2 linked regions of the Oharaeibacter diazotrophicus genome follow. The protein of the gene in region 2 interacts with the protein of the main gene of each other region in a pairwise test. Links are inferred from orthologs where the notes say so. Each region holds a gene or a part of one and is shown on either strand. Other genes may lie near its edges.

The links.
Region 1: the proteins of gyrB (region 2) and gyrA interact in binary tests that used the Escherichia coli proteins (3 or more experiments, as listed by UniProt). The link is inferred for Oharaeibacter diazotrophicus from one-to-one orthologs.

The regions. Positions count from the first base shown.
Region 1 is NZ_SNXY01000006.1:658,291-673,042, reverse strand. The notes cover bases 1,177-4,353. They hold gyrA (DNA gyrase subunit A), read left to right. Parts: upstream 1,177-1,483; coding sequence 1,484-4,153; downstream 4,154-4,353. Other genes in these bases: EDD54_RS03255 (GSCFA domain-containing protein), read right to left, coding at 4,253-4,353; EDD54_RS03265 (HD-GYP domain-containing protein), read left to right, coding at 1,177-1,282. In the rest of the region: ribosome biogenesis GTPase Der, read left to right, coding at 1-6; more of EDD54_RS03265, read left to right, coding at 224-1,176; more of EDD54_RS03255, read right to left, coding at 4,354-5,257; EDD54_RS03250 (glycogen/starch/alpha-glucan phosphorylase), read right to left, coding at 5,646-8,099; prmB (50S ribosomal protein L3 N(5)-glutamine methyltransferase), read right to left, coding at 8,369-9,277; EDD54_RS03240 (Tad domain-containing protein), read left to right, coding at 9,575-10,771; EDD54_RS03235 (methyl-accepting chemotaxis protein), read left to right, coding at 11,165-12,592; EDD54_RS03230 (FMN-binding negative transcriptional regulator), read left to right, coding at 12,703-13,332; 16S rRNA (adenine(1518)-N(6)/adenine(1519)-N(6))-dimethyltransferase RsmA, read right to left, coding at 13,602-14,465; 4-hydroxythreonine-4-phosphate dehydrogenase PdxA, read right to left, coding at 14,462-14,752. UniProt on the Escherichia coli protein: A type II topoisomerase that negatively supercoils closed circular double-stranded (ds) DNA in an ATP-dependent manner to maintain chromosomes in an underwound state.
Region 2 is NZ_SNXY01000006.1:4,679-19,366, reverse strand. Bases 11,203-14,315 are described here. They hold gyrB (DNA topoisomerase (ATP-hydrolyzing) subunit B), read right to left. Parts: upstream 13,918-14,315; coding sequence 11,488-13,917; downstream 11,203-11,487. Other genes in these bases: EDD54_RS00180 (hypothetical protein), read left to right, coding at 14,275-14,315; EDD54_RS00190 (SDR family oxidoreductase), read left to right, coding at 11,203-11,419. Outside these bases: EDD54_RS23605 (AAA family ATPase), read right to left, coding at 1-1,934; EDD54_RS00235 (exonuclease SbcCD subunit D), read right to left, coding at 1,939-3,171; EDD54_RS00230 (LLM class flavin-dependent oxidoreductase), read right to left, coding at 3,274-4,296; EDD54_RS00225 (hypothetical protein), read right to left, coding at 4,462-4,875; EDD54_RS00220 (DUF983 domain-containing protein), read right to left, coding at 5,065-5,484; EDD54_RS00215 (aminotransferase-like domain-containing protein), read left to right, coding at 5,616-6,989; EDD54_RS00210 (bestrophin-like domain), read right to left, coding at 7,033-7,824; EDD54_RS00205 (sensor histidine kinase), read left to right, coding at 8,033-9,259; EDD54_RS00200 (LysR family transcriptional regulator), read right to left, coding at 9,312-10,217; EDD54_RS00195 (nuclear transport factor 2 family protein), read left to right, coding at 10,320-10,640; more of EDD54_RS00190, read left to right, coding at 10,640-11,202; more of EDD54_RS00180, read left to right, coding at 14,316-14,502; EDD54_RS00175 (HAD family hydrolase), read right to left, coding at 14,543-14,688. UniProt on the Escherichia coli protein: DNA gyrase negatively supercoils closed circular double-stranded DNA in an ATP-dependent manner to maintain chromosomes in an underwound state.

The sequences.
Region 1 (14,752 bases), 660 kb from region 2 along the record:
GACTGACCTCGGTCACGTCGAGCTCCGGCATGCCGGGGCTCGACGAAGTACCGACCCTCATCCTTCAATGTCCGACCGATCGCCCTTGCGCCGTGCAAAGAGACATGGTTTGGAACTGCAGGGCGATTGCAAAATTTTGCGAGACATACCGCATGGTCACCCAACATTAAGCAGCCGAGCGCAACATGCTCGTATCGCTGGTCGGGCATGGAGGGTTGCTCGCATGGTTCCCGTGGTGTGCCGGACGCCCGAGGCGGGCCGCCCCCTCGCGGCCGCGCTGCAGCGATCCGGCATCGACGCGCCCGTCTCGGTCCTGAAGGGCTCTACCGCGGTCCCGGACGGAGACGTCTACATCCTGCTCGACGGACCGGGCGTGCCCGTGGCCCGGCAGTTTCGCGAGAGCGTCGGACGTTCACCGGCGATGCGCAAGGCGATCGCCTACGCCGAATCCGTGCCGGCGCGCGACATCGCCGCGCTCGAGCAGCTCGGCATCCGCTACTACTGCAACGCCAACAACGGCCTCGGACATCTCTTCAAGCTGATCGGTCAGATCAAGGCCGACGTCCTGCTCGGTGCCCGCGCCCGTGCCGCCGAGGCGGAAGCGGTGGCGATGTCGGTCTTCCAGGCCACGACGTCGGCGCTGGATCTCTTCTCCGGACAGACAAGTTTCGATCACAAGTTTTATACCGACCTCACCTCCACCTACGTCGACAAGATCCAGGGCACCAGCCTGTTCCTCCTGGTCGACACCATCTCGCAGAACCACGACACCACGATCCAGCACTGCTCGCTGGTGACGACGCTCGCCACCGCCTTCGCGTCCTCGCTGGGCTTTCCGCACGGCGAGATGGAGCGCGTGTTCCTCGCCGCCTTCTTCCACGACATCGGCAAGTCGGCGATCCCGAAGGCGGTGATCGACAAGCCGGGCAAGCTCACCGACGACGAGATGCGGCTGATGCGCACCCACGTCACGGTCGGTCACGAGATGCTGCGCCGCTTTCCCGAGACCGCCGGCGAGATCGCCGACGTCGCCCTGCTGCACCACGAATACCTCGACGGCTCCGGCTATCCGCACGGTCTGCGCGGCGGCGAGATCCCCGACCTCATCCGCATCGTCACCATCGCCGACATCTACGCCGCCCTGATCGAGCGCCGCGCCTACAAGCCCCCGTTCTCGCCCGAGAAGGCCTTCTCCATCCTGCGCGAGATGGGCGGCAAGCTCGACCAGGACCTCGTCGGCCTGTTCCAACCGGTGGCGGAATCGATCGACGTGAAGACGTGAGGGCAGGGGTGATGCGCCACGTTTCGGCCGGATCGCCGGGATAGTGGACGAGCGGTCCCTTCGATTGGCCTCGCCGGCCGGAATCGGCTAGAAGGGGCATCGATTTAATGCAGGGGACGCCCTCTTTTGGCCGACGACGACAACCGACCGGCGGGCACGGAGCCGCCCGCCGACATCAAGCCGATCTCGATCTCCGACGAGATGAAGCGCAGCTATCTCGACTACGCCATGAGCGTGATCGTGAGCCGTGCCCTCCCGGATGTCCGCGACGGCCTGAAACCGGTGCACCGGCGCATCCTCTACTCGATGCACGAGAACGGCTACGAGTGGAACAAGCCGTATCGCAAGTCCGCCCGCGTCGTCGGCGACGTCATCGGTAAGTATCACCCGCACGGCGACCAGTCGATCTACGACGCCTTGGTGCGCATGGCGCAGCCGTTCTCGATGCGGCTGCCGCTGGTGGACGGTCAGGGCAACTTCGGCTCGGTCGACGGCGATCCGCCGGCGGCGATGCGCTACACCGAGGTCCGGCTCGAGAAGGTCGCCAACGCGCTGACCGACGACCTCGACAAGGACACCGTCGACTTCACGCCGAACTACGACAACTCGGAACGCGAGCCGTCGGTGCTGCCGGCGCGCTTCCCGAACCTGCTGGTCAACGGCGCCGGCGGCATCGCCGTCGGCATGGCCACCAACATCCCGCCGCACAATCTCGGCGAGGTCATCGACGCCACCATCCGCGTGATGGACCAGCCCGACGTCGAGATCGAGGACCTGATGGACATCGTGCCGGGTCCGGACTTCCCGACCGGCGCCCAGATCCTCGGCCGCTCCGGCATCCGGCAGGCCTATCTCACCGGCCGCGGCTCGGTGGTGATGCGCGGCCGCGCCACGATCGAGGAGATCCGCAAGGATCGCGAGGCGATCATCGTCACGGAGATCCCCTACCAGGTCAACAAGGCCGCGATGGTCGAGAAGATCGCGGAACTGGTGAAGGAGAAGCGGATCGAGGGCATCGCGGACCTGCGCGACGAGTCCGACCGCCAGGGCATGCGGGTGGTGATCGAGCTGAAGCGCGACGCCGTCGGCGACGTGATCCTGAACCAGCTCTACCGCTTCTCGCCGCTGCAGACCTCGTTCGGCGTCAACATGGTGGCGCTGAACGGTGGCCGGCCCGAGGTGATGAACCTCAAGGACGTGCTGGTCGCTTTCGTCGGCTTCCGCGAGGTGGTGGTCACCCGCCGCACCCGCTTCCTGCTCGGCAAGGCGCGCGACCGCGCCCACGTCCTCGTCGGCCTCGCCATCGCCGTCGCCAACATCGACGAGGTCATCCAGCTGATCCGCAACGCGCCGGATCCGGCCACCGCCCGCGAGCAGCTGATGACGCGGCGCTGGCCGGCACACGACGTCGCGCCGCTGATCCGCCTGATCGACGACCCGCGCCACACCGTCAACGAGGACGGCACCTACAACCTCTCCGAGGAGCAGGCCCGCGCCATTCTCGATCTGCGCCTGCAGCGCCTCACGGCGCTCGGCCGCGACGAGATCGCCGACGAGCTCAACAAGCTCGCCGACGAGATCAAGGACTATCTCGACATCCTCGGCTCGCGTGCCCGGGTGCTGGAGATCATCCGCACCGAACTCACCGACCTCAAGACCGCCTTCGCCACGCCGCGCCGGACCGAGATCCTCGAATCCGACGCCGACATGGAGGACGAGGACCTGATCGCCCGCGAGGACATGGTCGTGACCGTGTCGCACGAGGGCTACATCAAGCGTGTGCCGCTGTCGGCCTACCGGGCGCAGCGGCGCGGCGGCAAGGGCCGCTCGGGCATGGCGACCAAGGAGGAGGATTTCGTCGTCCGCCTGTTCGTCGCCAACACCCACACGCCGGTGCTGTTCTTCTCCTCGCGCGGCATCGCCTACAAGATGAAGGTCTGGCGTCTGCCGCTCGGCAATCCGCAGTCGCGCGGCAAGTTCATCAAGAACCTCCTGCCGCTGCAGGACGGCGAGCGCATCACCTCGATCCTGGCCCTGCCCGAGGACGAGGAGACCTGGGCCGATCTCGACGTGGTGTTCGCGACCCGCTTCGGCACCGTGCGCCGCAACAAGCTGAGCGACTTCACCAACGTGAACCGCAACGGCAAGATCGCGATGAAGTTCGACGACGAGGCGGACGGCATCGTCGGCGTCGAGACCTGCACCGAGAACGACGACTTCCTGCTCGTCTCGGCGCTCGGCCAGTGCATCCGTTTCTCGGTGACCGATGTCCGCGTCTTCAAGGGCCGCGATTCCACCGGCGTGCGCGGCATCGCGCTCGGCGAGGGCGATCAGCTGATCTCGCTGACGATCCTGCGCCATTTCGAGGCAGAGCCGGCCGAGCGCGACCTGTTCCAGAAGCAGTGGAACGCCAACCAGCGCGCGGTCACCGGCGAAGAGGCCGATCTCGAGGACGCCGACACCGACGAGGCCGACGAGGAGATCGGCGGCGACGCCCAGCTCTCGCCGGAGCGCTACGCCGAGATGGACGCCAACCAGCAGTTCGTCCTGACCGTCAACGAGAAGGGCTACGGCAAGCGCTCGTCGTCCTATCAGTTCTCGATCAAGGGCCGCGGCGGCAAGGGCAACAAGGCGACCGACCAGACCAAGCTCGACGAGATCGGCAAGCTCGTCGCCGCCTTCCCCGTAGAGGCGACCGACCAGATCATGCTGATCTCGGACGGCGGCCAGCTGATCCGCGTGCCGGTCGAGGGCATCCGCATCGCCTCGCGCGCGTCGAAGGGCGTGCGCATCTTCACCACCGGCGAGGGCGAGCGCGTCGTCGGTGTCGAGCACCTCTCGGACATCGGCGAGGGCGGCGAGGAGGGCTGAGCCTCTGCCAGCCCGTCGAGCCATGACCCGAAACGAAGAGGCCCGCGGCGTCGACGCCGCGGGCCTCTTCGTTTCGGGGAGCGGAATCGCAGGATCTGGTCAGCCGGTGGCGGCGAGCGGCGCCTCCTCGACGGCGTCCATACCCAGGCCGCCCATGTGGACCGCGTTGAAGGTGCGGATGATGTGCTGCGCCATGGTCGGCTTCACGTGGCGGCCGTCCTGCTGGAAGGTCTCGCGCAGGTCCGAGCACATCGAGATCTCGTAGGACGGAAAATAGTGGACGTCGTCGTGGCGCGCGCAGAACTCCTCGGCGGCGGCGCGCAGGATCGACTTCGAACGCATGTTGGCGACGACGACGTCGTCCATCGAGAAGGTCGCCGACAGCGCCACCGGCGACACCGAGACGATGATCTGCACCGGGTGGGGGATGTGGGTGCGGATCAGGTCGCGGATCGCCTCGAGATGGCGCACGTTCTGCGCCGCCGACAGCACGTGCACCTCGAGCCGAGGCTTGGCCGAGATCAGGTCGAGGTCGACGCAGGTGTTGAGATAGGCGCCGGCGTCAGGGTCGTACCAGACCTCGTTGAGGCCGAGAGTGAGGATCACCACCTTGGCCTCGCGGATGCGCCGGAACGACTTGCGCGCGGCGGCGCGCTTGTTCGACAGCGCGTTCATGTTGCGCAGCCGGTCGAGCGCGTAATAGTGGCCGTCGCGGTAGCTGCCGTCGGGCAGGGCGACCGCGAGGTCCTCGTCGCGCATCGGGCAGGGGTCGACGAGGCAGCGCTCGAACTCGCGCGCCATCGACGGCACGTTGTAGCGGGCGAGATAGGCGCGGATCAGGAACGGATCGTCCGGCGACAGCGCGCTCAGCACCTTGTGGCCGCGGCCGAGCAGCGCCTTCTCGAGTTCGAGCGCGAAGCAGGAGCCGATGGCGTAGACCGGATCGTCCGGCCCGAGCAGCACCTTCGGGGCGATCCAGGTGCGCAGGTGCCCGTTGTTGACCCGGCCGACGGTGGAGCGCCAATAGGCCGCCGGGTTGGCCTTGAGATTGGCGACCGCCTCCAACTGCGGAATGACGTGGAGCGGCTTGTCGGCGTCGGTCATGGCGGCCCCCGGGACCCGGACCGGCGCGCGGCGCACCGGATTCGCATCGCTCCAGTGTCCGGCCACAGTGGTTGACGGGGGGTAAACGAGGTGTCTCGGCGAGGTGCGGCGGCGGGTCGAGGCGACTTCAATCGGAGGGCGTTGGCATCGGTCACGGCAGGCAGAGCGTTCTTCACCGGCTCTGCAATTGAAAAGCCGGCTCATCACGTCGGGGATGCGTGCCCGCATGATTTCTCCGCAGGTTGCACTCCGGTGCCGCGCATCCTTCGCCGTCCGCCCGCTCTCCCTACCGAACCGCCGCCTCGAACGAAGAAGGCCGGTACCCCTGGGGATACCGGCCTCCGCGTCCGTTCCGATCCGCCGTGGGCAGAGCCGCCCGCCGCGTGCGTCAGAAGGTGTCGACGTCCCAGACGTCCTTGGCGTAGCCCTTGATGGTGCGGTCGGAGGAGAACCAGCCGACCTTGGCGGTGTTGAGGATCGCCCGCTCGGTCCAGCGCGTGGCGTCGCGGTAGTCGACGTCGACCTCGCGCTGGCGCTGGAAATAGGCCTGGAAGTCGGCCGAGACGAGGAACCAGTCGACGTTCCACATCCGGTCGAGCAACTCGTTGAAGCGGCCGGGATCGTCGGGCGAATAGGCACCGGCGGCGATCGAATCGAGCACGGCGCGCAGCGTCGGGTCGTTCTCGATGGTGGCGCGGGCGTTGTAGCCGGTCTTGCGGATCTCGGCGACATTCTCGGCGGTCAGGCCGAAGATGTAGATGTTGTCCGGACCGACCCGCTCGCCGATCTCGACGTTGGCGCCGTCGAGGGTGCCGATGGTGAGCGCACCGTTGAGCGCCAGCTTCATGTTGCCGGTGCCCGACGCCTCCATGCCGGCGGTCGAGATCTGCTCGGAGAGGTCGGCGGCCGGGATGATCACCTCGGCGAGGCTGACGTTGTAGTTCGGCAGCACCGCCACCTTCAGCCGGTCGCCGACGATCGGGTCGGCGTTGACGGTGCGGGCGACGTCGTTGGCGAGCTTGATGATCAGCTTGGCCATGTGGTAGCCGGGCGCCGCCTTGCCGGCGAGCACCTTGACCCGCGGCGTCCACTCCGCCCCCGGGGTGCGCCGGATCGCCTGGTAGAGCGCGATCGTCTCCAGGATGTTGAGCAGCTGGCGCTTGTATTCGTGGATGCGCTTGATCTGAATGTCGAACAGCGCCGAGGGGTCGACGTCGAGCCCGATGCGCCGCTTGATCTCGGCGGCGAGCCGGATCTTGTTGGCGCGCTTGGCGGCGGCGAAGCGCTCGCGGAAGGCGGCGTCGGTGGCGAGCGGCACCGCCTTCTCGATCTCCGAGAGGTCGCCGACCCAGCCGTCGCCGATGGCGTCGATCAGGAGGCCGCGCAGGCCCGGGTTGCACTCGTAGAGCCAGCGGCGCGGCGTGATGCCGTTGGTCTCGTTGACGATGCGGTCGGGGTAGAGCGTGTGGAAGTCGTGGAACACCGTCTGCTTCATCAGCTCGGTGTGCAGCGCGGAGACGCCGTTCACCCGGTGCGAGCCGATGAAGGCGAGGTTGCCCATCTTGATCTCGTTGCCCCACTCGATGATGCGGATGTCGTCGAGCGAGACGGGTACGTTGCGGCCCTGCACCTCGGCGAGGTGGTGGTAGTCGATCCACTCGATGATCTGCATGTGCCGCGGCAGCACCCGCCGGAACAGGCCGACGCTCCAGCGCTCCAGCGCCTCCGGCATCAGCGTGTGGTTGGTGTAGCTCAGGCACTTGCGGGTGATCTCGAACGCCTCCGCGAAGGGCAGGCGGTGCTCGTCCGCGAGGATGCGCATCAGCTCGGCGACCGCGATCGCCGGGTGGGTGTCGTTCATCTGGATCGCGACGTGGTCGGCGATCTGGCGGATGTCGTCGAACTCGGAGACGAAGCGGCGGACGAGGTCCTGCAGCGAGGCCGAGGTGAAGAAGAACTCCTGCTTGAGGCGGAGTTCCTTGCCCTCGGGCGTGGTGTCGTCCGGGTAGAGCACGCGGCTGATGGTCTCGGCCCGGATGGTCTTCTCGGCCGCCGAGACGTAGTCGCCGTGGTTGAAGCGCCGGAGGTCGAGCACCTCGACCGGCTTCGACGCCCACAGCCGCAGCGTGTTGACGTGGCGGCCGGTCCAGCCGGCGATCGGGGTGTCGTAGGCGACCGCGAGCACGGTCTCGTCGGCGTGCCAATAGGTCCGGCCGTGGCCGTCGAAGGAGATGTGGCCGCCGAACTTGACGGGATAGGCGACCTCGAGCCGCTCGAACTCCCAGACGTGGCCGGAGACCAGCCAGTCCTCCGGCTCCTCGACCTGCCAGCCGTCGTGGAAGCGCTGGCGGAACAGGCCGTGCTCGTAGCGGATGCCGTAGCCGTAGGCGGGGATGCCGAGGCTGGACATCGAATCCATGAAGCAGGCGGCGAGACGGCCGAGGCCGCCGTTGCCGAGCGCGGCGTCGCTCTCCTGGCCGACGAGGGCGTCGTAGTCGATGCCGAGGTCGGCGGCGGCCTTGCGGACGGCGTCCTCGAGGCCGAGGTTGCAGACGGCGTCGTGCAACAGCCGGCCGATCAGGAACTCCATCGAGAGGTAGTAGACCCGCTTGCGGCGGGTGGCGTAGCCGCGGCGGGTGGCGTCGAACCAGGCGTCGACCACGTGGTCGCGCACCGCCATCGACAGCGCCGTGCACCAGTCCTTCTGGGTGGCGTGGCCGGGATCCTTGCCGACGACGTAGGCGAGCTTCTCGACGATCGCCCGCTTCAGCGAATCCGCGTCGGCGGCGCGCGGCTCCGCCGTGGAGGCCGTCGTCCTGGTCATGTCCGGCGTCACGTTCATCGGCTCGTCATCCCTGATCGGCCGTCGCGAGAGGAGGAATTTCGGCGAACGGCGCGTCGGTCCGGAACCGTTTCGCGCAGTCGGCGCGGCTCGAAGTGCCGACCGTGCGTCACGGCGATGTCACGTGGACTGTGATCCGCGGAATGTGGCGTGTCCATAGGCATGGCGCCGCGGCCGGCGGATCCGGCCGGAAAATTCGCCATGGCGCCTCGCTCAGCACATAACTAGGCGCACTTGATGCCGTCGGCATGCGTCGGCGGCATATCTCTTCAGGCGACGCCGAGCGCCTCGGCGGTCAGCCAGAACACCTCGGCCTCGGATTCCTCGGTGTCGAGCCAGAGGAAGGGCAGGTCGGGATACTCGGCCTCGAGGATCTCGCGGCCGGTGCCGATCTCGCAGATCAGGCCGCCGCCGGGCGCGATGTGGTCGGGTGCGGCGGCGAGGATGCGGCGCACGACGTCGAGGCCGTCATGGCCGCCGGCGAGCGCCATCTCCGGTTCGTGCCGGTATTCCTCGGGCAGTTCCGCCATCACCTCCGCCTCGACATAGGGCGGGTTGGTGACGATGAGGTCGTAGCGCCGCCCGGCCAACGGCCCGAACAGGTCGCCCTGGTGGAGGTGCACCGTGTCGGCGCCGAGCGTCTCGACGTTGATCGCCGCAACCTCGAGCGCGTCCGGCGAGAGGTCCACGGCGTCGACCTCGGCGTTGGGGAACAGCCGCGAGGCGAGGATCGCGAGGCAACCGGACCCGGTGCAGATGTCGACCACCGAGGTCACCGCCTCGGGGTCGTCGATCAACGCGAAGCCTTCGCCACCGACGAGGCTGGACACCAGCAGTTCGCCGATGAAGGAGCGCGGCACGATCACCCGCTCGTCGACGTGGAACGGAATGCCCTGGATGTAGGCGCGGCCGACCAGATAGGGCGTCGGGATCCTCTCGTCGACGCGACGTTCGATCAGGCCGACGATCGTCTCGCGCTCGGCGCAGGTGAGGCGGGCGTCGAGCCAGGGATCGAGTTCGTCGATCGGTAGTTTCAGCGTCTCCAGCACCAGGAAGACCGCGTCGTCGAGCGCGCTCGAGGTGCCGTGGCCGAAGGAGAGCCCGGCGGCGTTGAAGCGCGACACCGCGTAGCGCACGAGGTCGCGGATGGTGATCAGGTCGTCGGCGGGGGAGGGCACGGCCGCGGTCGTCTCCGTTTCGGGTCGCGACCGTCATAGCCGACGGCGCGGCCGGCGAGAACCTCCCTACGGCGTGGGATCGAAGCGGGCGATGCTGCACGAAGGGCGGTCGACGCCCCGATACCGCAGGATCCACAGGCACTTGGCTAAGGGAATCTTCAAGAACTTGCTGCAAGCTGCATGTGTACCCGCCATCGTTGCCGGAGCCTCGTGTTGACGCCACAGCCGCCTGCCCCCCGTCCGCCGCGGTCGGTTTCCAGGTCGCTGGGTCGGCTCGCCGGGAACCGGGGCGGCGCCGTGTCGCTGATCTTCGCCGTGGCGATGCTGGTGATCATCGTCGCGGTCGGGTGTGCCATCGACTACGGGTATGCCGTCCGTCAGCGCGACTACGCGCTCGGCGTGCTCGACACGGCCGTCGTCACGGCCGCGGCCAACCTGATGGAGAGCCGCGCCGCCACCGACGCCGCGCGTACCAAGGTGGCGAGCGCGTCGGTCGACTCCTACATCGCCTCGTCGAATGCCACGGGCCTGCTCGCGGACGCCCGTACCGAGGTGGTGACGTCGGGCCTCGGTTCCACCGTCACCGCCACCGCCGATGTCTCGGTGCCGACTTCGTTCCTCGGGATCATCGGCGTCGACAGGATCGACTTCACGCTGTCGTCGTCGTCGGAGAGCACGTCGACGCCCTACGTCGACGTCACCCTGCTGGTCGACACGTCCGGCTCGATGGCACTCGGCGCCACCGCCGCCGACATCGACCGCCTCGTGGCCAACGTCCGCTGTGCCTTCGCCTGCCACGACAACCCGGGCGCCGATTCCTTCGCCTGGGCCGCCGCCAACGGGGTCACGCTGCGCTACGACCTGATCCGCCAAAGCGTCCTGAACTTCGCGGACTACATCGAGGACATCGACACGGTCGGCCACACCCGGGTCCAGATCTACACCTTCGACGATTCCCTGCGCCGCAACCTCGCCCTGACCACCGACATGGTGCAGGTCCGCGCCAACCTGCCGGCCGCCCCCCAGACGTCCGGCGAGACCGTGGGTGGAACACGCTGGTGGACGTATGCCGACACCATCCCCGGCCTGATCGGCGGCGGTGGCGACGGCACGTCGCGGGCCAAGGCGATCAAGCTCGTCATGATGCTCACCGACGGCGTGCAGGACCCGAACCGCACCTGGACCTGGGATACGCCGCTGCGCGACTACGTCCGCGAGTTCGATCCGACGGTCTGCGACACCCTGCGCATGCAGAACGCCAAGGTCGGGGTCGTCCAGGTCCCCTATCTCGATCTGACCGGGGACTGGGGCTACGATGCCACGCTCGGCATGCCCAGCCTCCTCGGCCGCAACGGCGACCGCCACGCCGACACCACCTACGCGCTGCAGCGCTGTGGCGGCGACCTCTACCACCTCGCCACGAGCGCCGAATCGGTCGTCGACAGCTTCAAGACGCTCTACGCCCGGGCCGTGCCGCCGCGCCTGTCGCGGTGAGCGGACGGGGCGCCGCCGGCGTCGTCGCGGCGATCGTCGCGTCGCCGCTGCGCCATGGTCGACGAGGTCCACAAGAAAACATTCGTACATGCGCACATGCGTCGAGTCCGGCAGTGATAGGTGGAATCGCGGACAGGACTACCGATGGTGGGTCGTGCCACCGCTTCAGATCTGACAATTTTACCGCGTATTCCGTGTGACCGACGGCGATAACCCGTGCACCGGTCGTTTGGGTCAACTTGAGCGATGTAACGGTAATCATTCGCAAATTTGGCGGTGATCCACATTAGCTTTCATCTTCATGATGTATTAATGCGCGAACTGTTCCCTAGGGAAGCAAATTTCCTTCGTGCTGGACGATCGGCCGGCACGCTTCTTCCCCCGGAGCCAGTCGTGTTCAACTTTCGTTCTGTCAAGGGAACGTCGGAGCAGTTCGACGCCATCAGCAAGGCACAAGCCGTCATCCGCTTCGACGCGTCCGGCAAGGTCGTCGAGGCGAACGAGAATTTTCTCCGGACGATGGGCTATCGCGCCGAGGAGATCATCGGCAAGCACCACCGGATCTTCTGCGATCCCGCCTATGCGGACTCGCCCGCCTATGCCGAGTTCTGGAACAATCTCAGGGCGGGGCGGATCCAGGCCGGCGAGTTCGAGCGGTTCCGCAAGGACGGCTCGCTGGTGACGCTGGCGGCTACCTACTCGCCGATGCAGGACGGTGCCGGCTTCGTCAAGACGGCGATCGAAGTGCCGTCCCGCCGCGCCGAGCGCCGCCGCACCGAGGCGCTGCTCGCCACCCTCGACGACCTGCCGATCGCGGTCATGACCTGCGATCCCGCGACCTTCGTCATCGACTACGCCAATACCACCTCGAAGACGCTGCTGCGCCGTCTCGAGGCGCACCTGCCGATCTCCGCCGACCAGTTGATCGGCAGCTCGATCGACGTATTCCACAAGCGCCCGATGCACCAGCGGGAGATCGTCGGACGCGGCGTGCCGCATCACGCGCGCATCCGTGTCGGACCCGAATATCTCGATCTCAGGATCAGCCACGTCGCGGGCCGCCCGCTGCTGATCTGGTCGATCGTGACGGAGAAGGCCGAGATGGCCGAGGAGCTGTCGGCGACCGTGGAAGGGCTGGAGGAGGTCGCCAAGCGGGTCGCTGCAGCCGCGGAGAAACTGGTCTCCACCGCCTCGCAGCTCAACGCCATGGCGTCGACGGTCTCCGCTGCGGGCGAGGAGCAGGCAGCGGCGATCGCCGAGGTGGCGCAGCGCACCAGCGAAACCGCGGTGCAGGCTGGCGAAGTAGGCGAGGCGACCACCGCGACCCGCGAACAGCTCCGGGAGCTCGTCACGGCGGTCGGCAGCATCGGCGAGGTCCTCGACGTCGTGAACAGCATCGCGGCGCAGACCAAGCTGCTCGCCCTCAACGCCACCATCGAGGCGGCGCGCGCCGGCGAGATGGGCAAGGGCTTCGCCGTCGTCGCGGCCGAGGTGAAGGCGCTCGCCGACCAGACCGCGAAGTCGACGGGCGACATCACCCAGCGAATCGGGCGGATCCAATCGGAGGCGACGCGCACCTCCCAGTCCGTGACGACCACGATCGACGGCGTCCAGCGGATCGCCGGCATCTCTTCGGCAGTCGCAGCCGCCACCGACGAACAGCGCGCCGTCGCGACCGACGTCGCCGCCACCATCGTGCGGGTCGCGGACGAGGCGGCGGCGACGCGCAGCGCGGCCGAGGTGGTCGCGTCGCTCTCCGAGGAGGTGAACCGCTTCGCCTCGGGGCTCGAGGCGCGTGTCCGCAAGATGCTGGCGGACTGACGCTTTCCGCACCGTCGCGGAACAGGAGTTTGCCGTCGGCGCCGCCTTCACGGTGCCGACGTCCCGGGCGACGATCGTGCATCGACCGTGAGCCCGGGGGATTCGGATCCATGTACGTGCCCGCCCATTTCGCCGAGACCGACGCCGCCGCGATCGCGGCGTTGCTCGAGGCCTTCCCGCTCGCCTGCGTGGTCGCGCAGACGGCGTCAGGGCTGGTCGCGAACCACCTGCCGCTGCTCGTCGGTGCCGACGGCTCCCTGATCGGCCATTGCGCGCTCGCCAACGCCATGCACCGCGAGATCGCCGAGGGGCAGGAGGTGCTGGCGATCTTCCGCGGCGACGATGCCTACGTGTCGCCGAATTTCTATCCGGGCAAGGCCGAGCACCACCGCCACGTCCCGACCTGGAACTACCAGGTCGTCCACGTCCACGGCACCATCGCGTTCCAGCACGACGACAAGGCCAAGCGCGCCGCCGTCGGCCTCCTGACCCGCCATCACGAACGCCGCCTCAACGGCGCCGACGCCTGGCGCATGGCCGACGCCCCGGCCGACTACATGGACCGGATGCTCGCAGCGATCGTCGCCTTCCGGATCGACATCGTCCGCACGCTCGCCAAATCGAAGCTCAGCCAGAATCGCGACGCCCGCGACCACGCCGGCGCGGTCGACGGCCTGCGCCGGACCGGCGCGACTGGAATCGCCGACGCGATGGCGCGGCGGTCGTCCGAGAAGGGCTGATAAGCAGGTTGCGAAACGGCTTGAAAAGCCGTTCGTCGCTCGTTGAAATCACAGGGAAATGTTGGGGTGGTACGCCCTACGGGAATCGAACCCGTCTCTCCAGCGTGAAAGGCTAGTGTCCTAACCGATAGACGAAGGGCGCCCAACGGGGCGGCTTATAGTGGGGTTCGGGCCGGCTGGCAAGGGCGTCGTCGGAACGTCCCGCGGCACGTCGGCTCGCGGGACCGATCGGGCCGTCTTCCACGTCGAAACGGCGCTCGACCGCGGCCTCAGCCCCCGGGCGCGCGCCCGCCGCGCAGCTTGTCCCAGGCGTTGGCGAGGGCGACGAAGCCGGCGACCGGGACGGTCTCGGCGCGGACGGTCGGGTCGAGGCCGGCCGATTCGACCAGGGCGGCGACATCGACGCCGAGCGCCTTCAGGCTCTGGCGCAGCATCTTGCGGCGCTGCCCGAAGGCGGCGGCGGTGACGGCCTCGAGGCTCTCGCGCCGGCACGGCAGCGGCGCCGGCCGCGGCTCGAAGTGCACCACGGTCGAGGTCACCTTCGGCGGCGGCACGAAGGCCTTGGGCGAGATGTCGAACATCTGCGTGGCGATCGCCCGCCAGCCGGTCAGCACGGCGAGGCGGCCGTAGGCGTCGTCGCCGGGCGCCGCGGTGATGCGGTCGGCGACCTCCTTCTGGAACATCAGCACCATGACGCGCCAGCGCGGCGGCCACGGCTCGGCCGAGAGCCAGCCGGTCAGGAGCGGCGTCGCGATGTTGTAGGGCAGGTTGGCGACGATCGCGACCGGGCCGTCGCCGAGCGCCGCGGTGTCGATGGCGAGGGCGTCGCCCTCGATCACGTCGAGCCGGCCCGGATAATGCGCGGCGACCTCCTCCAGCGCGGCGATGGCGCGCCGGTCGCGCTCGACCGCGACCACGCGGCCGGCGCCGACCGCGAGCAGCGCGCGCGTCAGGCCGCCGGGACCCGGACCGACTTCGACCACCGCGAGGTCGTCGATGCGGCCGGCGGTGCGGGCGATGCGGGCGGTGAGGTTGAGGTCGAGCAGGAAGTTCTGGCCGAGGCTCTTCAGGGCCTGGAGGCCGTGGCGCTCGATCACCTCGCGCAGGGGCGGCAGGTCGTCGATTTGACTCACGTCGGCGCTCCCGTCCGGCCGGTCGCCGCCATCCGGCCGGCGAGCGCCAGTGCCGCCACCATGCTGGCGGGATCGGCGACACCGCGGCCGGCGATGTCGAGCGCGGTGCCGTGGTCGGGCGAGGTGCGCACGAAGGGCAGGCCGAGCGTGACGTTGACGGTCTCGTCGAAGGCGATCGTCTTCACCGGGATCAGCACCTGGTCGTGGTACATGCCGAGCACGACGTCGTAGCCGGTGCGGGCGCGGCGGTGGAACAGCGTGTCGGACGGGTACGGGCCGGAGGCACG
Region 2 (14,688 bases):
CGGGCGGCGTCGACGTCGGCCTTCAGGGCGGCGAGCAGGCCGGCGACGCGGTCGTCGGCGAGGACGGGATGGTCGGTCGCGCCGCAGACCGGGCAGGCCTCGCCGGGCACCAGGACGCGGCGGAGGTGCGCGGCTTCCGCGGAAGCGGCCGCGGCGGCGCGCTCGTAGGGGCCGGCGAGCGCCTTCTCGGTGGCGTCGGCGGCGTCGCGTTCGCGCTCGGCGGCCTCGGCGGCGCGCCCGGCCGCGGCGATCGTTTCGGACGCGGCCTCGGCGCGGCGGGTCGCGGCGTCGTGCTCGGCGCGGGCCGTGTCATGGGCACGCGCGGCCTTGGCGAGGTCGCGAACTTGCCGGAACAGCTCGGCGGCGGCCTCGCGTCGGGCGCGCAACGCGGGCTCGTCGCGGGTGGCGAGGTCGTTCGCGAAGCGGTCGAGGTCGGCGACGGCGCGGGCGTGGGCGTCGCGGGCGGTACGGTCGGCCTCGGCGGCGCGCTCGAGGTCGTCGGCCGCGGCCCGTTCGGCGAGGTGGGCCGCGCGGGCGGCGGCGTGGCCGGTTTCGGCGTCGGCGCGGGCGGTGCGGCGGTCGGCGAGCAACGCCAGGACGTCGTCGCGGCGGGCGGCGAGCGGTTCCAGCGCGGCGGTGGCGGCGAGCGCCGTGGCGGCGGCGACGAGGTCCCGTTCGGCGTCGGCGTGGACGCCTTCGAGGCGGACGGCCTCGGCGTCCAGCCGGTCGCGCTCGCCGGCGGCGGCCGTTGCCTCTTCGGCGGCCTTGGTCTCCTCGGCGAGGGCGACGGCGAGTTCGGCGTCGAGGCGCGCGGCCTCGGCCCAGAGGGGCTCGAAGGCGCGGGCGCGCTCCTCGCCGGCCCTCGCGGCTTCGCTGGCCCTCATGGCGGCGGCGGTGGCGTCGGCCGCCGCGGTGGCGGCGGCGTCGAGGCGGGCGGTGGCTTCGGTGTGGCGGGCCTCGGCGCGGCCGACGGCGGCGGCAGCGCCGTCGCGGCGTTCGCGCGGCGCGCGCAGGGGCTCGGCGGCGGCGAGGCGGACGAGGGCGGCGCGTTCGTCGTCGAGGGCGCGGGCGGCCTCGGTCGCGGCGATCTCGGACGCGACGGCGGCGGCGAGGCGTCGGCCGGCCTCGGCGACGGCGCGATGGCGGCGGAGCGCCTCGTCGACGGCGGTGCGGCGGTCGGCGTCGGCGGTCTCTGCGGCATCGAGGGCGCCGCGTTCGGCGTCGAGGGCGGCACGGTCGTCGTCGGCGAGGACGCCGGTGGCGGCGCGGCGGGTCTCGTGGTCGTGGACGCGGGCGGCCGCGTCCGCGGCGTGTCGGTGGGCGGCGATCGAGATGTCGCGGTAGTGGCCGGTGCCGGTGATCTTCTCGAGGAGGGCGGCGCGGTCCTTGGCGTTCGCGGCGAGCAGGGCGTCGAACTGGCCCTGGGGCAGCAGCACGGTGCGGCAGAACTCGGCGAAGGTCAGCCGCGTCCGGTCGACGACGACGGCGCCGGCCTCGGTGACCTGGTTGGCGACGACCACGCCGCGATCGAGGTCGGTGACCGAGCGCTCGACCTTCTGCAGCGTGCCGTCGACGCGGTTGCGGGCGCGCCGCACCGCCCAGCGGGCGCGGTAGGTGACGCCGTCGACGCCGACGAAGTCGGCTTCGGCGAAAGCCTCGGCGGCGCCGCGCGAGACGCAGGTGCGCGGATCGCCGGCCTTGAGCGTCCGGCCCGGGCCGTCCGGCACCTCCTCGCCGCCGTCGCCGACCTCGTTGCGCGGGCAGGCGCCGTAGAGGGCGATGCAGAGCGCGTCGAGGATCGACGACTTGCCGGCGCCGGTGCGTCCGACGATCGCGAACAGGCCCGCCGAGGCGAGCGGCTCGGCGGAAAGGTCGAGCTCGAAGGGCTCGGCGAGGCTGGCGATGTTGCGACCGCGGACGGCGAGGAGGCGCATCGGATCACTCCGCCACGAGCAGCCGGCGGAAGGCCTCGCGGTGCTCCGGCCCGGGCGGGACGCCGTTCCTCGTCTCGAAGGCGCGGGCGAACAGGTCCTCCGGGCGCCAGTCCGACAGCCGCAGCGCCTTGGTCTCTGGCGCCCTGCCCTCGGTCGCCGCGGCCGGCCGCTCGATCCGGATGCCGGCGCAGCGCAACGGGTGGGCCTCGAGAAGCCGTTCGGCCTCGACGACGACGCCGGCGAGCGGGCCGTCGGGGGCGAGCACGACGTGGACGAGCGGCTGCACCTCGCGCGGCAGGGCGGGATCGAGGCCGAGGGCGGCGACGGCGGCGGCGAGGTCGGCCGGCTTCAGGGCGCCGGTCTCGGGCAGGCGCAGGCACGGCACCGGCCGCGCCAGCGGGCGCTCGACCCAGCGCACGGCGCCGTCCGGATCGACGTCGACCACCGTGACGGCGTGGCGGTAGGGGAGTTCGGTCGCCGACAGCGGAAACGGCGAACCGGCGTAGCGGACGGTGTCGCGGCCGACGCCCTGGGCGCGATGGAGATGGCCGAGCGCGACGTAGGCGACGTCGGCGGGGAAGATGTCGGCCGGCACGGCGTGCTCGCCGCCGACGACGATGCGGCGCTCGGCGCCCTCCGACTCGAGCGCCCCGAGGCAGTGGAGATGGCCGGTCGCGATCAGCGGCGCCGCGCCGATCCGCTCGCGCGCGGCGGCGACCGCCTCGCCGTAGAGCCGGCGCGTCGCCGCCACCACCGGCGAGCCGTCGGCGCCGTCGTCGAAGGCGAGGCCCGGCAGGTCGCCGGGGCGCAGGAACGGGATCGCCAGCACGTGGGCGCCGACGCCGCCGTCGGCGGCCGGCAGCGGCACGAGGTGGCGGTCGAGGTCGAGGCGGCCGTCGATCCGATGGACGCCGGCGACGACGTGGACGCCGAAGCGCCGAAGCAGAACGTCGGGCGCCTGGAGCCTGCCGGCGGAATCGTGGTTGCCGGCGACGATCACGGTGGTCAGCCGCGGATGGCGCGCGTTCAGCGTCGCCAGGGCGTCGTAGTAGAGCCGGAGCGAGTCGTTGGACGGGTTGATGCCGTCGAAGACGTCGCCGGCGACGATCAGCGCGTCGGCGCCGGTCTCCGCGACGAGGTCGGGCAGACCGGCGAGGAAGGCGCGGTGCTCGGCCTCGCGGGTCCAGCCGTTAATCGTCTGCCCGATGTGCCAGTCGGCCGTGTGGATGAAGCGCATACGCCGGATGGGCCAAAGGTTGCGCGCCCGCCACGGGCGGACGCCCGCGCGAGTCGCGGCCGGGAGCTTAGCACGATCCGGTCGCGGCCGGCGCCGGGCCGCTCAGCGCCAGCCGAGCGCGGGGGCGACGTGGGTCAGGATCGCCTCGATGACGTGGGCGTTGTAGTCGACGCCGAGCTGGTTCGGGACCGTGAGCAGCAGCGTGTCGGCCTCGGCGATCGCCTCGTCGGCGGCGAGTTGGCGGATCAGGACATCCGGTTCGGCGGCGTAGCTGCGGCCGAAGATGGCGCGCGTCCGGTCGTCGATGAAGCCGATCTGGTCGGCGTCGCCGTCGCGGCCGCCGAAATAGGCGCGGTCGCGGTCGTCGACCAGGGCGAAGATGCTGCGGCTGACCGAGACGCGCGGCTCGCGCTTGTGGCCGGCAGCCTTCCAGGCTTCGCGGTAGGCGCGGATCTGGGCGGCCTGCTGGACGTGGAAGGGCTCGCCGGTCTCGTCGTTCTTGAGGGTCGAGCTCTGGAGATTCATGCCGAGTTTGGCCGCCCATTCCGCGGTGGCGTTGGAGCCGGCGCCCCACCACAGCCGCTCGCGCAGGCCGTGGGCGTAGGGCTCGAGGCGCAGGAGGCCCGGCGGGTTGGGGAACATCGGCCGCGGGTTCGGCCGGGCGAAGCCCTCGCCCTTCAGCACCTCGAGCAGCACCTCGGTGGCGCGGCGGCCCATGTCGGCGTCGCTCTCGCCCTCGGCCGGGCGGTAGCCGAAGTAGCGCCAGCCGTCGATCACCTGCTCGGGCGAACCGCGGCTGATGCCGAGTTGGAGACGGCCGCCGGAGATCAGGTCGGCGGCGCCGGCGTCCTCGGCCATGTAGAGCGGGTTCTCGTAGCGCATGTCGATCACGGCGGTGCCGATCTCGATCGTCTTCGTCCGCGCGCCGACCGCGGCCAGCAGCGGGAACGGCGAGGCGAGCTGACGGGCGAAGTGGTGGACGCGGAAATAGGCGCCGTCGGCCCCGAGTTCCTCGGCGGCGACGGCGAGGTCGATCGACTGCAACAGCGCGTCCGCCGCCGTCCGCGTCGCCGACTGCGACGTCGGCGACCAGTGGCCGAAGGAAAGGAAGCCGATCTTCTTCATGGTGGATCCTGGGCGGCGGGAGCGGGGGCACGGCGCGGCACGGGCGGGCGGCACCGGAGGGGGTCGCCGCCACATATGGCCGAGCGCGGCGGCCGGCTCAAGGGCGGGCGGCGCGGCGACCGTAGTGGGCGGACGGCAGCCTCGGCGTGCCGCGACGAGACGAGGTTAGTGTTCACGGGTCCCCAACGCTTGAAATGCGCCCTGCCGGCACTCGAAAAAGCGCCCCTTCGGATCCCCGTTCAGATCGGCAACCTGCGGGCGCCCTACCACCACTACTTCGAACGGCTCTACGTCAGACGTCAGGATCATCGCGCCCTCCGGCGTGACCAGACGGAGCCCGCCCCGCTTCACCACACCGTCCTCGCCCCAGATGCGGTCGTAGAATTCTTGCGGTACATCCGGATGATTCCCGATATATATGTAACTGGCATTGAAGAACTCGGTTACATCGCGGCTATCCTTGCCGCGAAGGCAAATTCCGGGGATCACCTCGCGTGCGAAGCTCTCCGACGGCTGTTGGTCGGTCCGGCAGCCTCCGCAGATCACGCAAAGCAAGATGGCCAGCCTTCGCATCGTCACGCCCCTATCGTCCACGCTCCCGCCACTCTCGATCGATCCAGTTCGGTGCGTCAATGAGAACGCGAGCCGCGCGCCCGCAGCCGACGAGGGGCGGCGGGGCGCCGCGGCGCCGGACGGTCGCGTGATGGCAGGGTCTCGGCCCACGGGGCGGCGTCGGAAGTCCGCCGCCCCGCGGGCATCCGGAGCCGGTCAGCTCCGGAGTTCGGTCGGCGCAGCCGCGGGCACGCGGTCGTCGGTCTCGAGGCGGCCCTCCTCGGCCTTGAAGTAATACTGGCTCGCGACCAGCCAGCCCTTCAGCGGCCTCAGCGGCGGCACGCAGGTGAGGAGCAGGAACGGCAACGTGGTGAAGAGGTGGACCCAGTAGGGCGCCTGGAAGGCCATCTCGATCCAGAGCGCCAGGATCACCGCGGGGACGCAGGCGAAGCAGATCACGAAGAAGGCCGGGCCGTCGGCGGGGTCGGCGAAGCCGTAGTCGAGGCCGCAGACCTCGCAGGACGGGGCGAGCGTCAGGAAGCCGTCGAACAGGTGGCCCTGCCCGCAGCGCGGGCACAGCCCGCGGACGCCGGTGGCGACGGGCGGCTGCGGCGGATGACGGACGTCGGTGGTCATGGCGATCCCCTTTCGGGCGGCGGGCCGGACCCGGCCGTCGCGTCGCCTCCATATCGTATGGATCGACGGCGAAATGAATGGCATACATGGCCTCAATGTATGGATCTGATTGTCGGGACGTCGGAGGGGGCATGGTGTGGCGGCCGCGGATCCGGATCGGCTCCGGCTCGAAGTTCATGGGGATCGTCGAGGCGATCGAGGAGGACGTCGCCGCCGGCGACGTGGCGCCGGGCGAGCGGATGCCGGCGCAGCGCAGCGTCGCGACGGCGCTCGGGATCGACCTCACCACCGTCACCCGCGCCTATGGCGAGGCGAAGCTGCGCGGCGTGCTGGAGGCCAGCCCGGGCCGTGGCGGCACGCGGGTCGCGGCAGACGCGCCGCAGTCCGCCGCGCGGGCGCTGGCGCGGCCGGTCGACCTCAGCCTGAACATCCCGCCGCAGCCGGCGCGCGCCGATCTCGCCGGCCGGCTGGCGCGGACGACCGCGGAGGTGCTGCGCGGCGGCGCCGGGCTGCTGCAATATTGTCCCGTCGCCGGCACCGAGGCCGACCGGGTCGCCGGGGCCTACCGGCTCGGCAAGGTGCTCGGCCCGGTCGACCCCGGCCGCGTGGTGGTCGCGAGCGGGGCGCAGGCGTCGCTGTTCGCGATCTTCGCCGCGATCCTCGCGCCCGGTGCCCGGATCGGCATGGGCGTCGTCACCTATCCCGGCGCCAGGGCGGCGGCCGAGCGGGTCGGCGCGGCGATCGTGCCGCTCGCCATGGACGCCGAGGGCGTCGTGCCCGAGGCGGTGGCGGACGCTTGCCGCGCGGGCAGCGTTTCGGCGCTCTACCTCGTGCCGACCCTCGACAACCCGACCACCGCGACCATGTCGGTGGAGCGCCGGTCGGCGATCGCGGCGATCGCGCGGCGCGAAGGGCTGGCGATCGTCGAGGACGACCCCTACGGCCCGCTCGCACTCGACCCGCCGGATCCGATCGCGGCGCGCGCGCCGGAGCGGACGTGGTACGTCGCGACGCTGGCGAAGTGCGCGACGCCCGGGCTCAGGATCGCCCACGTCGCCGCGCCGACCGCCCGGGCGGCCGACGCCGTCGGCGCGGCACTCCGGGCGACCACGCTGATGGCGTCGCCGCTGGCGGCGGCGGTGGCGACACGCTGGATCGCAGACGGCACGCTCGCGAAGATCGTGGCGGCGATCCGGGAGGAGAGCGCGGCGCGCCAGGAGATCGCCGCCGCCGTCCTCGCCGGGCATTGCTTCCGCGCGGCGCCGCGCGGCCCCCACGTCTGGCTGGAACTGCCGCCGGGCCGGCGCGCCGACGCCTTCGCCGCCGAGGCGGGCACCGGCGGGGTCGCCGTCGTACCCGCCTCCGCCTTCGCCACCGGCACGACCGTTCCCGAAGCCGTCCGCGTCTCGCTCGGCGCCGCACCGGACCGGACGGCGCTGAGGATCGGACTGAAGCGGCTGACGGGGCTGCTCGGGACGGACGCGCGGGCGCGGACGGTGGTGTGAGCCGGGGGCGGCAGCGCGATGTACGGCCGCCCGCGGCGGCCTCCTAAGAAGGAGGCGGGACCGCGAGATCGCCGAGGAGCAACTGCTGGAACGGTCGTGGTTCGAGCTTGCCCGGTTCGGCGTAGGGGTTGGCGAAGGCGAAGATGAAGAAGAGGATCACCCCCGAATAGGCCCCGAACAGACCGAGCAACACGAGGTGCGTGCGTGTCGGCCGGTAGACGTAGAAGGCCGCCGAGACGATCACCAGTCCGATGATCGCCGGTGCCCAGAACAGACCCGAGAAATGGCTCTTGGTCGGGGCCTCGCGCAGCTGGCGGTATCGGGCGACGACCGCGATCCGGTCGCGCATCCGCTGGGCGAGGAAGCGTTCCCGTTCCGAGACCGGCACGAGGTTCAGAATGGCGTCGTAGACGGTTTCCCATTCCCGCCACGCACGCGCGGACAACCCTCGCCGGTCGCCGAGGTCGGCCCATTCCTCGTCGACGACGACGGCGACGTAGCGCGACAGGCCGCCCTGCACGGTCGCGGTCGCCTCGCCACCGTAGCGGCGGGCGTCGTTGAAGACGTCGGAGATGGCGATCGCCTCTTCGACGAGGTTGGAGCGGACGCCCTTGTAGTCGTCGAGTTCCTGGGCATAGACCAGCCCGAGGATCAGGCTGTGCAGCGTCGCGACCCGCACGGCGACGTTCGCGGCCACCTCGATCGTCCGATCGCCGTCCGCGCCCGGTCCGATCACGCGGCGGGTGGCGAAATAGCTGCCGAGCACGACGAGGATCGTGCCCGCGACGAACACGGCGCCGACGGCGACCGAATACAACAGGCCCCATGCCTCCATGGTCGCTCCGACGGACAAGCTCGCGGTTTCGGGCAGAGGATGCGCGATCCCGACGAGGCCGGCAACGCGGCGCCGGTGGAATTACCGGGGACGCCCGGCCCTCCGGCCGGCGCGCGGGCGAAAGTCGCGCCGGCGCAGCCCCGATCCCCGTCGACGCGGTCGCCGCCACGGCTAGAATGCGCCGGCATCGAAGACCGGATACGCGAGCATGGACCGCCTCACCGACGACTGCGGCATTCGCCGGGCCCATGTCCGTTTCGGGCTGGTCTACTGGGCGGGGATCTTCCTGGCGTCGCTGCCGGCCGCCGTGCTCGGGAGCGGTGCGTCCGGGGCACCGGGGGTGGACGTCCGATCCGTGGTCGCGACGTTGGCGCTCGACGGCGCGTGCTGGCTCGGCGCCTGCGCGATCTCCCTCGCGCTCCTCGGCATCCACGGGCGGGCGACGCGCAACGGTTCGACCGAGGGTGCGCTGCCCGCGCTCCTGCTGTCGTCCTTCGCGCTGTCGCTGCTCGGGGGGATCGCCCGGGCCGGGCTCGGCCGGGTCCTCGGCGGGGGCGGGCTGCCGACCTCGGTCGGCGGCGCGGACTGGGCCGGATTCGTGAACGACACCGCCCTCGGCGCGGCGCTGTTCTTCGGCTGGTGCGCGCTGTTCGTCGCCCTCGTGTTCGCCTTCGAGCTGCACGCGCGCAGCCTGCGCCTCGCCGCCGTCCGCGAGGAGGCGCTGGCGGCGCAGATGCGGGCGCTGCGCTATCAGGTCAACCCGCACTTCATGTTCAACACGCTGAACTCGATCGCCGGACTGATCGAGGAGGGATCGTCCGCGCGCGCGGGGCGCATGGTGCTGTCGCTCTCGACCTTCCTGCGCACCACCCTCGCGCTCGACCCCGTCCACGACGTGCCGCTGGCCGAGGAACTCGCCCTGCAACGGGACTATCTCGAGATCGAACGGGAACGCTTCTCGGACCGGATGACCTTCCGCATCGACGCGGCCGACGACGTCCGGCGCGCGCTGGTGCCGAGCCTGATCCTGCAACCGCTCATCGAGAACGCGGTCAAGCACGGCGTCGGGGCGACCGCGGGCCAGGTGGAGATCGCGCTCCGCGCGCGCCGGGACGCCGACCGCCTGCTGATCACGATCGAGAACGACATGCCGATCGACGGTGGCCGGCCCGGCCGCGACGGGTTGGCCGGCATGGGCGTCGGCACGCGCAACGTCGCCGAACGCCTGCGCGCCCGCTTCCGCGACGACGGCCTGTTCGCCGCCGGCCCCGTCGGCCCGGGCCGCTTCCGCGCCTCGCTCGCCCTGCCCTGGCGGGCGGCGGAGGAGCGGCCGCTCGCGACGGCGGCCGCGCCGTCGGGCGAACCGGTTCGCGCTCCGTCGGCCGACGGCGTCGCGGGCGACTTCCTCGGCCGGCCTTCACCGACGACGCCCTGACCGCGGTCGTTCCGATCGCGGGCGATCCACGGCGATCGTTCGGGTCGTGCCGTCAGGGCGCCGCGCCCTTGCCGATCTCCCGGGCGAGGGCGAGGAAGCTCCGGAGGGCGGCCGAATGGTTGCGCCGGCCGGGATAGTAGAGGCAGAGCGGCACCAGCGGGGGCGTCCAATCCGCGAGGATCCGCTCGAGCCGCCCGGCGGCGATCTCTTCTCGGACGTTCGGCTCCTGGAAGAAGCCGATCCCGAAGCCCTCGACGACGGCGGCGCGGGCGAGACCGGCCTCGTCCAGGGTCAGCGGCCCCGTGACGTCCACCTGCAGCGTCTCGCCGTACCGCGAGAACGGCCAGCGCAGCAGCGCGCCGTTGGGCAGGCGAACGCGGATGCAGGCGTGGTCAGCGAGGTCGGCGGGCGTCCGCGGACGGCCGTGCCGCGCGAGGTAGGCCGGGGATGCCACGACGGCGTGCGCAAGCGGCGGGCCGAGCGGCAGCGCGATCATGTCCGCCGGGACGAGGTCGGCGGCGCGGACGCCGACGTCGAAGCCCTCGGCCACGATGTCGACCAGCCGCTCCTCCGTGACGATCTCCACGTGCACCCGCGGATGGGCGCGGAGGAAGGCGAAGACGAGCGGCTCGAGAATCCCGCGGGCGGCGGTGGCGAAGGCGTTGATGCGCAAGGTGCCCGTCGGCTCCGCCTGCTCCGCGCGCGCGCCGTCCATCGCCCCTTCGATCTCCCGAAGGGCCGGGGCGATCCGCCCCACGAAGGTCCGCCCGGCGTCGGTGAGCGAGACGCTCCGGGTCGTCCGGTTGAACAGGCGGACGCCGAGGCCCGCTTCCAGCTTCGCGATCGTGTTGCTGAGCGTCGTGGTGGAGACGCCGAGATCGGTCGCCGCGGCGCGGAAGGACGCCCGCCGGGCCAAGGCCAGCGCCGCGTCGAGATCGGACAGTCCAGGTTTGCGCATCGTCCCGATTTCCGAAATACCTTGTCCCCTTTCATCCCGCTTATCGGATCGATCGTCCAGCGGCACATTCCGCGTGTCACCCCACCAACGCTGGAGACGTCCATGGACATGCCGACCGCCGTCAGGACCTATTTCGACGCCGACCGCGACGCGGATCCCGAAAGGCTCGCTCGCGCCTTCGCGAGCGACGCCGTCGTCGAGGACGAGGGCCGCCGACACCACGGCCACGCCGCCATCCGGGCGTGGTGGCTCGCCGCGCAGGCGCAGTACCGCCCCACCACCGAAGCCGTGGAGGTGGCGCGGGACGGAGACGGCGTCGTCGTGCGGGCCCGCGTCAGCGGCGACTTCCCGGGCAGTCCGGCCGTGCTCGCCTTCGCGTTCACGCTCGAGAACGACCTGATCACCACCCTGAGGATCGGCTGATGGCACCCATTCTCGACCTTCGCGGCAAGCGTGCCCTCGTCACCTCCGGCACCCGCGGGGCGGGCGCGGCGACCGTCCGCCTGTTCCGGGACCTCGGCGCCGACGTGCTCACGACGGCGCGCTCACGGCCGGACGACGTCCCCGAGCGGGGCTTCGTCGCCGCCGACCTGACCACGGCCGAGGGCTGCGCCGCCGTCGCGACCGCCGTTCGCGACAGGCTCGGCGGTGTCGACGTCGTCGTCCACATGCTCGGCGGTTCGTCGGCGCCGGCGGGCGGCTTCGCCGCGCTGACCGACGAGGAATGGCGCAGGGAGATCGACCTCAATCTCTTCCCGGCCGTGCGTCTCGACCGGGCCCTGCTGCCCGGCATGATCGGCCAGGGACGCGGCGTCGTCGTCCACGTCACCTCGATCCAGCGCCTGATGCCGCTGCCCGAGGCGACCATCGCCTACGCGGCGGCCAAGGCCGCCCTCTCGGCCTACGGCAAGGCGCTCTCGAAGGAGGTATCGCCGAAGGGCGTGAGGGTGGTGCGGGTGGCGCCGGGATGGATCGAGACCGAGGCGTCGGTGAAGCTCGCCGAGCGGCTCGCGGTCGAGGCCGGGACCGACGTCGAGGGCGGCAAGCGGATCATCATGGCTTCGCTCGGCGGCATCCCCCTCGGCCGTCCATCGAAGCCGGAGGAGGTGGCGAACCTGATCGCCTTCCTCGCCTCCGACCTCGCCGCCTCGATCACGGGAACCGAACACGTCATCGACGGCGGCACCGTTCCGACGGTGTAGCCGGGCCGGACACGAGCCGGGGCCGGACGGCGGCGATTGAACCGTCCGGCTTCGCTACACGATCTCCCTCACACGTCCAGGTTCGAGACGTTGAGCGCGTTGGTCTGGATGAAGTCGCGGCGGGGTTCGACGTCGTCGCCCATGAGGCGCTCGAAGATGTCGTCGGCCTCGGTGCCGTCGGCGACCTTGACCTGGAGCAGCGAGCGGACGTTGGGGTCGAGGGTGGTTTCCCACAGCTGCTCGGCGTTCATCTCGCCGAGGCCCTTGTAGCGCTGCAGCGAAATGCCCTTGCGGCCGATCGCGAAGACGGCGTCGAGCAGGGCGCGCGGGCCGCGGATGGCGGTCTCGCCGTCCTTGCGGCGCAGGCCCGCGGCCTTGCCGTAGACGTCCTGGAGGTGGCGGGCGTGGCCGTCGAGCTTGCGGGCGTCGGCCGAGGACAACAGCGCCGGGTCGATGGTGGCGACCTCGGTGACGCCGCGCACGGTGCGGCGGAACACCAGACCGCCGTCCTCGCGCGCCTCGCCGGTCCAGCCCTTCTCGAACTCGTCGGCGAGGATGTCGAGCCGGCGCGCCACGTAGGCGGCGGCCTCGGCGGCCTTGGTCGCGTCGGTGAGGACGTCGGCGTTGAGGGCGCCGGCGATGGCGGCCTGCTCGACCACCGAGCGGTCGTAGCGGTGGTGCAGGCCGTCGAGGACCGCCTTGACCTGCCGGGCGCGGTCGACGACGGCGCGCAGGTCCTGGCCGGCGCGCTCCTCGCCGGTGGCGAGGCGCAGCACGGCGTCGTCGAGGCCCTGGTCGATCAGGTAGTCCTCGAGGGCGTGCTCGTTCTTGAGGTAGCTCTCGGACTTGCCCTTGGTCACCTTGTAGAGCGGCGGCTGGGCGATGTAGACGTGGCCGCGCTCGATCAACTGGCCCATCTGCCGGAAGAAGAAGGTCAGCAGCAGGGTGCGGATGTGGGCGCCGTCGACGTCGGCGTCCGTCATGATGATGATCTTGTGGTAGCGCAGCTTGGTCGGGTCGAATTCGTCGGTCCCGATACCGGTGCCGAGCGCGGTGATCAGCGTGCCGATTTCGGCCGACGACAGCATCTTGTCGAAGCGGGCGCGCTCGACGTTGAGGATCTTGCCGCGCAGCGGCAGCACGGCCTGGAACTCGCGGTTGCGGCCCTGCTTGGCGGAGCCGCCGGCCGAGTCGCCTTCGACCAGGAAGAGTTCGGTGTTGGCGGGGTCGCGGTCCTGGCACTCGGCGAGCTTGCCGGGCAGCGAGGCCATGTCGAGCGCGCCCTTGCGCCGGGTCAGTTCGCGCGCCTTGCGCGCCGCCTCACGGGCGGCGGCGGCCTCGACCACCTTGCCGACGACGGTGCGCGCCTCGGGCTGGTGCTCCTCGAACCATGTCGCGAAAGCCTCGTTGAGCGCGCTCTCGACGACCGGACGGACCTCCGAGGAGACCAGCTTGTCCTTGGTCTGGCTCGAGAACTTCGGGTCGGGCACCTTGACCGAGAGCACCGCGGTCAGGCCCTCGCGGCAGTCGTCGCCGGTGAGCGTGACCTTCTCGCGCTTCAGGATGCCGGACGCCTCGGCGTAGGACGTCACCTGCCGGGTCAGCGCGGCGCGGAAGCCGGCGAGATGGGTGCCGCCGTCACGTTGGGGGATGTTGTTGGTGAAGCAGAGCACGTTCTCGTGGTAACTGTCGTTCCACCACAACGCCACCTCGACCGTGATGCCGTCGCGCGCCGCGGCCACCGTCACCGGCTTGCCGATCAGCGGCTTGCGGGAGCGGTCGAGATAGCGGACGAAGGCCTCGAGGCCGCCCTCGTAGTGCAGCTCCTCGCTCTTCGGCTCGACGCCGCGGGCGTCGGTCAACAGGATGCGGACGCCGGAGTTCAGGAAGGCGAGTTCGCGCAGGCGCCGCTCCAGCGTGGCGTAGTCGAACTCGATCACGCCCTTGAAGGTGTCGGTGCTCGGCAGGAAGCTGACCTCGGTGCCGGTGCGCCCAGCCGCCTCGCCGACGACCTCGAGCGGCGCGTCGGCGACGCCGTGGGTGAAGCTCATCCGGTGCTCGCGGCCGGCGCGCCAGATCCTGAGGCGCAGCCAGACCGACAGGGCGTTCACCACCGAGACGCCGACGCCGTGCAGGCCGCCCGAGACCTTGTAGCTGTTCTGGTCGAACTTACCGCCGGCGTGCAGCTGGGTCATGATGACCTCGGCCGCCGAGACGCCCTCGCCCGAGTGGATGTCGGTCGGGATGCCGCGGCCGTTGTCGGAGACCGTGCAGGAGCCGTCCGGGTTCAGCGTCACGCGAACCTCGTCGGCGTAGCCGGCGAGCGCCTCGTCGATGGCGTTGTCCACCACCTCGTAGACCATGTGGTGCAGGCCGGAACCGTCGTCGGTGTCGCCGATGTACATGCCCGGGCGCTTGCGGACGGCGTCGAGGCCCTTCAGGACCTTGATCGATTCCGCGCCGTATTCATCGGCGGCGAGGCGGGCGGCTTCGGACATCTGGACTTCGCTTTCGGCTTGCTCTGAACCCTCCTGATAGAGGGCTCGGGGCGAGCGTTCAACACGCGTGCCCAACCGCCTGGAACTACGCGTGGATTCCGACCGTTTCACGGCGCCGGCGGCCGATCCGCGCCACGGGCCCGACCGCATCGAATCGGGACTGGCGCGCCTGCGGCACGTCGCCGCGTCAGGAGCCAGTGCCGTCCGGCCGAGCGGCTCTCCCCGGCCGTGCCGCCCGGGCGCGGCCCGGCGGGCGCGGCCTTCGTCGACGTGCATAGTTGAAAGTTGCCATAAAATGTATTCGTTTACATAAGTATCCAAGTGGCCGGATCAGCCGGCCGCGACTCGGAGAGCGACGTGAAACGCCAGAGGAGAGCCCCGACGCGCTATGGCATCGACGATCTCAGGGCCGCCGAGGCCGAATTGCAGCGGGTGCTCGACGACGTCGACTTCCGCGCCGCCCATCCGTCGCGGCACCGCTCGATGATCGCGGGGCTGATCACCCGGATCGCCACGATCACCCGGACCATGGCGCAGGACGGCGAGATCCGACACGGCTCGGCCGCTGTTCCGGCGGAGGAGTGAAGCCCGCGCGCCCGCCCTCTCCGCCCCTCCCCTCGCGCCGTCAGGCGGTGGCGACGGGGCCGCGGACGACGACGTCCGCGCGGACGAAGAGGTCCGCGAGGTCGCGGAGGTCGGCGACGACGCGGTGGGCGTCGGCGATCGCGTCGGCGTCGGGGCCGCAGGCGACGACGTGGAGACCGGCGGCCC